One region of the Amycolatopsis sp. lyj-23 genome, then DNA from elsewhere that is predicted to be linked to it. Evidence: predicted binding sites of a transcription regulator. Region 1 holds the regulator's gene; the other holds the start of a gene.
What was found. The regulator HspR, encoded in region 1, represses chaperone genes until heat shock. The targets are predictions, from matches to a motif close to ANNTTGAGTNNNNNNNACTCAANNT.
Positions count from the first base shown of each region.

Region 2: the regulator HspR is predicted to act here: its motif matches at 3,151-3,175, upstream of lon (endopeptidase La).

Region 1 is NZ_JAJPWN010000018.1:21,394-26,862, reverse strand. It holds gene ACLJPY_RS37180 (globin domain-containing protein) at 1-792, shown strand, start outside; gene ACLJPY_RS37175 (dienelactone hydrolase family protein) at 867-1,583, shown strand; gene ACLJPY_RS37170 (lytic polysaccharide monooxygenase) at 1,730-2,500, shown strand; gene ACLJPY_RS37165 (DUF305 domain-containing protein) at 2,497-3,030, shown strand; gene ACLJPY_RS37160 (heat shock protein transcriptional repressor HspR) at 3,136-3,561, opposite strand; gene dnaJ (molecular chaperone DnaJ) at 3,567-4,739, opposite strand; gene grpE (nucleotide exchange factor GrpE) at 4,773-5,469, opposite strand, start outside.
Region 2 is NZ_JAJPWN010000019.1:43,194-48,662, reverse strand. It holds gene ACLJPY_RS38580 (putative bifunctional diguanylate cyclase/phosphodiesterase) at 1-991, opposite strand, end outside; gene ACLJPY_RS38575 (GNAT family N-acetyltransferase) at 1,229-2,167, shown strand; gene ACLJPY_RS38570 (SAM-dependent methyltransferase) at 2,238-3,089, shown strand; gene lon (endopeptidase La) at 3,190-5,469, shown strand, end outside.

The sequences.
Region 1 (5,469 bases):
AACTGGACCGCCGAAGTCGAAGCCGCGTGGACGTCGGCCTTCGGGCTCATCGCCAAGACGATGCGCGAGGCCGCCCAAGCGGAGACGGGGCCGGCGGCGTGGTCGGCGACCGTGCTCGAGCACCGGAAGCTCAGCCGTGACGTCGCGCTGGTGAAGGTGCGCACCGAGGGCCTCCTGCCCTACCGCGCCGGCGGGTACGTCAGCGTGGAAGTGCCGCAGCGGCCCCGGTTCTGGCGGTACCTGTCCCCGGCGAACGCGCCGCGCGGCGACGGGCAGCTCACCTTCCACGTGCGCGCGGTGCCCGGCGGCTGGGTCAGCGGAAGCATCGTCAACCACACGAAGCCGGGCGACGTCTGGCGGCTCGGGCCGTCGATGGGCGTGCTGAACGTGCTTCCGAGTTCGGCGAAGCGGCGGCTGCTGATGGTCGGCGGCGGCACCGGGATCACGCCGCTGCTGGCGATCCTCGACGACCTTTCGCACTGGAAGCGGAACCCGCCCGTGCACCTGTTCTTCGGCGGCAAGCGACCGGAGGACCTGTACGCGCTGGAGGAGCTGCGCAGGATGGCCGCGACGGCGAAGTGGCTGACGGTCACCCCGGTCACCGAGGAGGGCGCGCTGGCCGGCGGCGACCGCGGGACGCTCGCCCACGCCGTCACGCAGCGCGGCTCGTGGCAGAACCACGACGTCCTCGTTTCCGGTTCACCGGCGATGATCCAGGCGACCGTCGCCCAGCTGCTGGCCAAGGGGATCGAGCTGGCGCGAATTTCCTACGACCCGTTCACCCTGGACTGAGATTTGTCCGGAATGCGCTGAGGAACTCTCAGCGTCGAACGCGGAACCGGCAGCGGCTCGCTATCTTTGCCGATATGGAGATGACTATTCCGGTTTCGGACGGCACCATCGACGGCTACCTGGCGGAACCCGGCGGCGCCGGGCCGCACCCGGGCGTGGTGCTCGTCCACGACGTTTTCGGGCTGAGCCAGGACGTGAAGAACATCACCGACCGCTTCGCCCGTGAGGGATACCTCGCGCTCAGCCCGGACCTGTATGCGCGCGGCGGGATGTTCCGCTGCGTGCGGCGGGTGTTCTCGGACATGTTCGCCAACCGCGGCCGGGCGTTCGACGACATCGAGGCGTCCCGCGCGCTCCTCGCCGCGCGGCCGGACTGCTCGGGCCGGATCGGCATCGCCGGGTTCTGCATGGGCGGCGGCTTCGCGCTCGTCGCGGCTTCACGCGGGTTCGAGGCGTCCGCGCCGTACTACGGGCGGCTGCCGAAGAACCTGTCGGTGCTCGACGACGCCTGCCCGGTCGTCGCCAGCTTCGGCAAGAAGGACTTCGGGCTGCGCGGCGCCGCGGCCGAGCTCGAGACGGCGCTCACCGAGCGCGGCATCCCGCACGACGTCAAGGAGTACCCGGACGCCAGCCACGGTTTCGCCAACCGGATCGACACGGTCGCACCGGTGAACCTGCTGCTCAAGGTGGTCGGCTTCACCTACCACGAGGCATCGGCCGAGGACGCGTGGCGCCGGGTGACGGCGTTCTTCGGCGAACACCTGCAGCAGCCGGCCCCACCTTCGCACTGAGCCGAGCGGAGCAGCGGATTCGTCGAACGGCGGTAGTTCGTTGACCGTTGTGCCCGAATCAACTTATGGTCTAGACCACATCTCCCCCGGATGTGCTCGTTCGTCCTTCCTGGCGGAACGACGCTGTTCCCCTTCGAGGAGCCGAAATGACCCTGAAGCGCAAGCTCTTCGCGGCCGCGGCCGGTGCGTTGCTCGCACCGGTGCTGGTCGTCGTCCTCCCCGCCACCAGCGCCAGTGCCCACGGTTACGTATCGGACCCGCCCAGCCGGCAGGCCAACTGCGCGGCCGGGAAGGTGCCCAACTGCGGCGAAATCATCTACGAACCCCAGAGCGTCGAAGGCCCGAAGGGGCTGCGCAGCTGCAACGGCGGACTGTCCCAGTTCGCCGAGCTGAACGACGAGTCGAAGCCGTGGCCCGCGAAGTCGGTGGGCACCACGGTGACGTTCAACTGGGTCTTCACCGCCCGGCACTCGACGTCGAGCTACGAGTACTACGTCGGCAACACGCGCGTCGCGCTGTTCAACGGCAACAACCAGCAGCCGCCGTCGACGCTGTCGCACACGGTGAACCTGGCCGGCTACTCGGGCCGGATCAAGGTGCTGGCCATCTGGAACATCTCGGACACGGCCAACGCGTTCTACAGCTGCATCGACCTGCAGGTCGGCGGAGGCGGCACCACCACGCCGCCGACCACGACGACCCCGCCGAGCACCACCACGCCGCCGCCGAGCACGACGACCCCGCCGCCCAGCACGACGACCACCCCGCCGTCCAGCGGAACGTGGTCGGCGGGCACGGCGTACAAAGCGGGCGACGTCGTGACGTACAACGGCGTGAGCTACCGCTGCCTCCAGCCGCACACGGCGATCGCGGGCTGGGAGCCGCCGAACACGCCGGCGCTGTGGCAGCGCCAGTGAGAGTGGTCTTGGCCGTCGTCGCGCTGCTGCTGACCGGCTGCGCGGCGACGGCCGCTCCACCGCAGTACAACGCGGCCGACGTGATGTTCCTGCAGATGCTGATCCCCCAGAACGAGCAGGGGATCGAGATCGTCCGCCTGGCTTCGGACCGCCCGGTGCCGGCGTCGCTGAAAGAGCTGGCGAAGGCGATCGAGCTGACGCAGCAGACGGAGGTCGCGGACATGCGGCGCTGGCTCCACGACTGGGACCAGCCCGAGACGATGGACATGAACCCCCAGGCCCACGCGGGCCACGGCGGCATGAAGATGACCTCGCCGGACCTGGTGGGAGCGTTGCGGGCGGTCCCGGACGGCGAGTTCACCCGCCGGTTCCTGGACGTCCTGACGGGCCAGCAGCAGGGAGCCGTCGAGCTGGCCCAGACCGAGAACGGCACGGCAGGCGGGGTCAACGGGCAGGCCCGTGATCTGGCCCGCCGGGTGATCGAGTCCCGGACGGCCGAGGTCAAGCAGTTGCTGAACACGAAGACGTAACCCCGCGGCGCGGCCGCGAGCAGCCGGGGAGGGACTGCTCGCGGCCCCACTAACGAGAGCAGGGCCTCCCCGGTCACCCGGGGAGGCCCTGCTTCGCTCAGCTGGTCAGCGGCGCTTGGGGCGCCAGACCACCAACGCCGTCTGCTGGTTGAGCGGCACCAGGTCCCGGCGGTAGGACGCGTGCGCCGCGGCCGCCGCCTGCTCCGCCGCCACGTACGCCGCGGTCAGTTCCTCCGTCAGCTCGGTGATCCGGGCCCGGAGGGCGTCGACCTGGTTCTCCAGCTCGATGATGCGCTTGATGCCCGCGAGGTTCACGCCGTCCTCTTGCGACAGGCGCTGGACCTCGCGCAGCAGCGCGATGTCCCGCATCGAGTAGCGCCGCCCGCCGCCGGGGGTGCGGCCCGGTGAGACCAGGCCCTGCCGGTCGTACGTGCGCAACGTCTGCGCGTGCATCCCGGCGAGCTGGGCCGCCACCGAGATGACGAACACCGGGGTTTCCTCGTCCCCTTCCTGGGGGATCCCGCCGAACACCACTCTCACCTACCTTGCAGCAGCTCGGTGATCTCGGGCCGGGGGTCGTGCCCGGCCATCGCCTCGGCGTACGCCTGCAGTGCTTCGCGCGCCTTGTCGTCCAGTTTGGCGGGAATCGCCGCCTGGAGGGTGACGAGCAGGTCACCTTGTGCACCGTCGCGCTTGGCGATGCCCTTGCCGCGCACGCGCAGCACCCGTCCGCTCGCGGTACCCGGCGGCACCTTGAGCGAGACCTTGCCTTCCAGCGTCGGCACCGTGATCGTGGTGCCGAGCGCCAGCTCCGTGAAGTCCACCGGCACGGTGATCGTCAGGTCGAGGCCCTTGCGCCCGAACAGCGCGTGCGGAGCCACGTGCACCCGGACGTACAGGTCGCCCGCCTGCGCGCCGCCCCGGCCCGGTTCGCCCTGGCCGGCCAGCCGGATCCGCTGGTCGTCGTCGACGCCCGGCGGGATCCGGACGGTCAGCGTGCGGGTCCGCGTGCTGATGCCTTCGCCGCCGCACTCCGGGCACGGGTCGTCGATGATCTGCCCGCGGCCGCGGCAGTCGCGGCACGGCTCCGAGAACGCGAAGGCGCCCTGGCTGCGGCTGACCAGCCCCGAACCGGAACAGGTCGGGCAGGTCCGCGGCGACGTCCCCGGCCGCGCGCCGTTGCCGCCGCACGTCGCACAGGTCGCCGGGCTCGACAGCCGCAGCGGCAGGGTCGCGCCCTTGACCGCCTCGGTGAAGTCGATCCGGACGTCCGTTTCGACGTCGGCACCGCGCTGCGGCCGGTTCGCCGCCGCACCCGCCGACGTCCGGCCGCGGCCGAAGAGCCCGCCGAGGATGTCGCCGAGCCCGCCGAAACCGCCCTGCTGACCGGCGCCGGCCTGGCTGAAGATGTCGCCCATGTCGAAGCTGCCGGTGCCGCTTCCGCCGCCGGGGAAGTTGAATCCGCCCGCGCCGCCGAACAGCCGCCGCGCCTCGTCGTACTCCTTGCGCTTGCTCGCGTCGGAGAGCACGCCGTAGGCCTCGGAGACCGCCTTGAACTTCTGCTCCGCCTCCGCGTTGCCGGCGTTCGCGTCCGGGTGGTTCTCCTTGGCCAGCTTCCGGTAGGCCTTCTTGATCTCGTCCGCGGTGGCGTCGGAGGAGACGCCCAGCTCACGGTAGAAGTCCTTACCGATCCATTCCCGTGCGCTCATCGGGCGTCTCCTCCTCCCACTTGGTTCCTCTTCTTACTGCTGCTGTTCATCGACTCCGCCGCCGAGTGGCAGCTCGCCACCGACGGACGGGTCCCCCGGGGCCGCTCCGGGCTCGTGGTCGGTCACGCCGACCAGCGCCGCCCGCAGTACGCGGTCCCCGAAGCGGTACCCGCGGCGCATGACCACGGTGACCGTCGGGCCCGCCACGTCCGGCGAGGTGTTGTGCTGCACGGCCTCGTGCACGCTCGGGTCGAAGGGCTCGCCTTCGGCACCGAACGACTCGAGGCCCGCGCGCTGCAGACCGCTGATCAGCTTGTCGCCGACGGCCTTGAACGCGCCGGTGAGGTCGCCGTGCTGCTCGGCCCGCTCGAGGTCGTCGAGCAGGGGCAGCAGGTCGTTCACCACGGTCGCCTTGGCGCCGATCACGACCGCTTCGCGGTCACGCTCGACGCGCTTGCGGTAGTTGGCGTACTCGGCCTGCAGGCGCTGGAGGTCGGCGGTGCGCTCGGCCAGCTCCTTCTCCACGCCGGAGACGACCGACACCGCGTCGTCCACAATGGACTCGCCCAGCGAGGGGCCCGCGTGCTCCACGGGCGCCTCATCGGGTTCCGGCGCGGCGTGGGCCGGACCGGGCGGGCGGACCTGCCCGGTCTGGGGGTCCACCCGGCGACGGTCCCGCACGACCACCGGCTCCTCGGGCCCGCGGCCGGAGTTCTCGGATTCGTCGTAG
Region 2 (5,469 bases), on a different contig from region 1:
GCATGGTGTCCTTCGGCTCCAGCCGCAGCCTCAGCACGACGCGGCCGGCGGCGAGCTGGTCCTTGATGCGCTCGGCGATCGTCGCCCATTCGCGGACGTCGACGCCGCCGACGAGCTCGTCGGCGCGGCTGGCCGGGCGGGCCGCGGCCTGCTGGCCCGAGCGGGCCACCATCAGGCTGACGTCCGAGAGCGCCTCCATGTCCCGCTGCTCGCGCAGCAGGTCGGAGTACGCCCAGTACAGCGCGGTCAGGCCGAGGAAGACGGCGAGCACCAGCGGCCACGCCTTGGGCGTGCTGGAGATGACGAGGTAGCCGGAGAGGCCGACGGACGCGTTGACGAAGCCGACGACCAGGATCCGTCCGGTCAGCCGGACGGCGGTGCTGACCCGCATGCGGCGGCGCAGCACGCGGACGGCGGCCAGCGCGAGCAGCGTGCTCACCAGCGGCGCGGTCAGGGTGCCCGCCAGCGCCGCGACCCACGGGATCTTGTCGCCGGTCCCGACGAGGTGCTTCACCAGCCCGGCGACCGCGAAGGCGCCGGTGATCTCGAGCAGGAACGCGCCCGCGTTGTAGAGGACGCGGCCGGCGACCTTGCGCGCGAGCAGCGTGCCGATGCCGGCGACCAGGTGCGCGGCCAGCACGACCTCGAACGGCGCGATGAAGAACCCGATGACGAGCGGGATCTCGGTGAAGGAGATCGTCCACGAGATGCCGCTGCGGACGTCGACGTTGATGCCGAGCTGTTCGGCGAGCAGGAAGGCCACCGCGAGCACGGGCCCGATCCACAGCAGCCGGTCGTTCCACTCGAACGGCAGCCACGAGCCGACCGCGAACGCGGCGACGAGCCCGAGGCTCAGGACGGCGAAGGTGTAGACGCGGAACCGGCGTTCGTCGGTGCGGGCTTCGGCGGAGACGGGCGGTGTCCCGGAAGCGGCTCCCGGCCCGGGCTGCGCCTGCGCGACGGCGTCACCGTGGGCGTTGGTGTCCGGCATCCGACCTTCCCTCCCGGCTTGTCCACCGGTGCTGATCCGTGACTTCGGGTGTGGACAGGGGCCATACCGTACCCCGTAGGGCGTACCCGCGTCCCTTTCGAGACAGTAGGAGATCACCCCAGGGTTAACAATGCCTCGAACGCGCTGACCTGCGTGGACCAAGGGGTGAAACGGCAGGTGTCGTAACTCCACCGGTTCCCTACGCACAGCGGCTCGGGTAGCGCTTCAATAAGGCCCATGCACAGCGACGTGATTGCCACCGAACACGCGGCACGGCTCGCGGCGGTGGATCCCCTGCTCCCCGGTTCGACTCCCTTCGAGGCGGCGGAAAACGCCGTGGTCCTGGAGGTGGCGACGGGCGGCTCGGCCGCGTCCGGGCTCGCGTCCCGCGTCCAGGTCGACCGCGACGCCCCCAACGCGCCGTGGCGCGCGCTGACCGAGCACCGGCTCGACCTCCAGCTGGCCGGCCCCCAGCCGGCGGCCGTCCTGGACGCCCTCCTCACCCGATGGGATGAACATCTGCGCGCGGTCGCCGAACGGGGTGACACGGAGACGGCGGCGATCGTGCCGCGCGCGAGCCGCGACGCGGCCGGCGCGCGCGAAATGCTCCACCACGGCTTCGCGCCGCTGCGGGTGATCGCGGTCCGGCCCGCCCAGCGCCTGGTCCCGGCGACCCCGCTCGGCACCCCGGGCGTCAAGATCCGCCGCGCCGAGCCCGGCGACCTGGAGACGGCGGTGGCGCTCGGCATGGAGCTGCACTCCTACGACGCCCAGTACGGCACGGTGAACTGGCGCACCGGCGTCGAGGACATCCTGGCCAAGGACCTCGCCGAGCAGCTGAAGCGGCCGGAGCCGCCGTTGTGGATCGCCGAGCTGTACGGCCGCCCGCTCGGCATGGTGAGCGTCCAGCACCCGGGCGAGACCGGCTGGATCAGCAGCCGCGTCGCCGCTTCGCGCGTCGGGTACCTGTCGTCGCTGGCCGTCGCCGAGGCCGCCCGGTCGTCCGGCGTCGGCACCGCGCTCGCGACGCACGCCCACCAGGTCCTCGACGAGGAAGGCGCCGACGTCGTCCTGCTGCACCACGCGGCGGCGAACCCGCTGTCGACGCCGTTCTGGTACGCGCAGGGCTACCGGCCGCTGTGGACGTACTGGCAGCGTCGACCGGCTGTTCGGTGACCACTGGAGGATTACCGCGGGTGCGCTGTGCTTATAGGCTGACCTCGCCGCCAGCGAGGGGAGCCTTGAAGTGACCGACCAGCGGGATTCCGCGCCGAGAGCGCCCGAGGGTGTCGACACCGAGAAGCCGTCCGCGGCCCGGATCTACGACTGGTACCTGGGCGGTACCCAGAACTGGGCCGTGGACCGCGAGTTCGGCCGGCGCATGGAACAGCAGTGGCCGCTGGTGCGCCCGGGGTCCAAGCAGAACCGCGAGTTCATGAACCGCGCGGTCCGGGCGGCGCTGCGGGCCGGCATCCGGCAGTTCATCGACCTCGGCTCCGGCGTGCCGACGGCGGGCAACGTGCACGAGGTCGTCGAGGCGGAGCTGCCCGAGGACCACGACGCGAAGGTCGTCTACGTCGACTACGAGCCGGTCGCCGTCGCCCACGCGACGCTCATCCTCGAAGAGAGCGTGGCGACCGACTGGGCCGGCATCGTCCAGGCCGACATGCGGGACGCGAAGTCCGTGCTGCGCGCCGAAGAGACCCGGCGGCTGATCGACTTCTCGCAGCCGGTCTGCCTGATCATGGCGGCGGTGCTGCACTTCGTCGGCCCGGACGACGACCCGGACGGGCTGCTGGCGGCGTACCGCGACGCGCTCGCGCCGGGCAGCTGGCTGGCGATCTCGCAGATGAGCGAGGGCGACGGCGACGGCCCGTACCTGGAGGGGCTGCGCTGGTTCGTCGAGCAGTACCGGAAGACGAGCAACCCGGTCTGGCTCCGCAACCGCGAGGAGATCGAGCCGCTCTTCGGGGACTGGCGGCTCCTCGAACCGGGGATCGTGCACCTGCCGGACTGGCGGCCGGACCGGAAAATCAACGCCCTCGAAGCGGAGGCGCGGCCCTTCGCGTGGTGCGCCGTCGCGGAGAAACCCGCCTGACCTGCACTTTCCCCGATCGCTCTGGGCGAACGCACCATCGGAAACAAACGCACCCATCGGAGAGTTGAGCTAGGCAGACTCAACTATCCGAGGAGTGCACATGTCCGACACCCGCCTCCTGCCCGTGCTCCCGCTCGATGACGACGTCGTGCTGCCGGGCATGGTCGTCCCGCTCGACCTGACCGACACCGAGACGCGGGCCGCGGTGGAGTCCGCCCAGGCCAAGACGCCGACCCAGGCGTCCTTCCCCGGCATCCGGTCCTCCGCGGCCACCAAGGCCGAGGTGCTGATCGTCCCGCGCGTCCACGGCGAGTACGCCGAGTTCGGCACCGTCGCCACGGTCGAGCGCATCGGCCGCGTGCCCGGCGGCAAGGCCGCCGCCCTGCTGCGCGGCACCGCCCGCGCGGTCGTCGGCCGGATCGCCGACGGTCCCGGCGCCGCCCGCTGGGTGCACGCCGAAGACGCCCCCGAGACCACCAACGACCAGACCGCGAAGCTGGCGGCCGAGTACAAGGCCGTCGTCATCTCGATCCTCCAGCAGCGCGGCGGCTGGCAGCTGATCGACGCCGTCCAGCAGGTCGAGGAGCCCTCCGCGGTCGCCGACCTGTCCGGCAACGCGCCGTACCTGTCCACCGAGCAGAAGCTCGAGCTGCTGTCCACTTTGGACGTCACCGCGCGGCTGGAGAAGGCGCTCGAGTGGAGCAAGGAGTACCTGGCCGAGCTCGAGGTGACCGACACGATCCGCAAGGACGTCGCCGAGGGCATGGAGAAGCAGCAGAAGGAGTTCCTGCTGCGCCGCCAGCTCGAAGCCATCCGCAAGGAGCTCGGCGAGCTCGACGGCACCGCCGACGAGACGGACTACCGCGCCCGCGTCGAGGCCGCCGAACTGCCCGACGCCGTCAAGAAGGCCGCGCTGGCCGAAGTGGACAAGCTGGACCGCACGTCCGAGCAGTCCCCCGAGGGCGGCTGGATCCGCACCTGGCTGGACACCGTCCTGGAGCTGCCCTGGAACGAGCGCACCGAGGACGTCTACGACATCGCGGCCGCGCGGGCGGTGCTCGACGCCGACCACGCGGGCCTCGACGACGTCAAGGAACGCATCATCGAGTACTTGGCCGTCCGGAAGCGCCGTGCGGAGTCGGGCCTCGGCCCGGTCGGCGGCCGTCGTTCGGGCGCGGTGCTCGCCCTCGCGGGCCCTCCCGGGGTCGGCAAGACGTCGCTGGGTGAGTCCGTCGCGAAGGCCATGGGCCGCAAGTTCGTCCGGGTCGCCCTCGGCGGCATCCGCGACGAGGCCGAGATCCGCGGCCACCGCCGCACCTACGTCGGCGCGCTGCCCGGCCGGATCGTCCGCGCCATCAAGGAAGCCGGCTCGATGAACCCGGTCGTGCTGCTCGACGAGATCGACAAGGTCGGCGCGGACTACCGCGGCGACCCGACCGCCGCGCTGCTCGAAGTGCTGGACCCGGAGCAGAACCACACGTTCCGCGACCACTACCTCGAGGTAGAGCTGGACCTGTCCGACGTCGTGTTCCTGGCGACGGCCAACGCGCTGGAGACCATCCCCGGCCCGCTGCTGGACCGCATGGAGCTCGTCACGCTGGACGGCTACACCGAGCACGAGAAGGTCACCATCGCCCGCGACCACCTGCTCCCCCGTGAGCTGGAGCGCGCCGGGCTGGGCGCTTCGGACGTCGTCCTGACGGACGCCGCGTTCAGCCGGATCGCCGCCGAGTACACCCGCGAGGCGGGCGTGCGCGACGCGAACCGGACGATCGCGAAGGTGCTGCGGAAGGTCGCGACCAAGGTGGCGCTGGACGAGGTGGCGCTGCCGCTGTCGATCGACGCGGGTGATCTGGAGACCTACCTCGGCCGCCCGCGGCACATCCCGGAGTCGTCGCTGCCGGCGTCGACGCAGCGCACGGCGACCCCGGGCGTGGCCACCGGCCTGGCAGTGACCGGCACGGGCGGTGACGTCCTCTACATCGAGGCGTCGCTGGCCGACGAGGAGTCCGGCGCGTCCGGGCTGCAGCTGACCGGCCAGCTCGGCGACGTGATGAAGGAGTCGGTGCAGATCGCGCTGTCCTACCTGCGCTCGCACGGCGCGGAGCTGGAGCTGCCGGTGGGCGACCTGCGCAAGCGCGGCATCCACGTGCACGTCCCGGCGGGCGCGGTCCCGAAGGACGGCCCGTCGGCCGGCGTCACGATGACGACGGCGCTGGCGTCGCTGCTCTCCGGCCGCGTGGTTCGCGCCGACGTCGCGATGACCGGCGAGGTGTCCCTGACCGGACGCGTCCTGCCGATCGGCGGCGTCAAGCAGAAGCTGCTGGCCGCGCACCGGGCGGGGATGAAGACGGTGATCATCCCGCAGCGCAACGAGCCG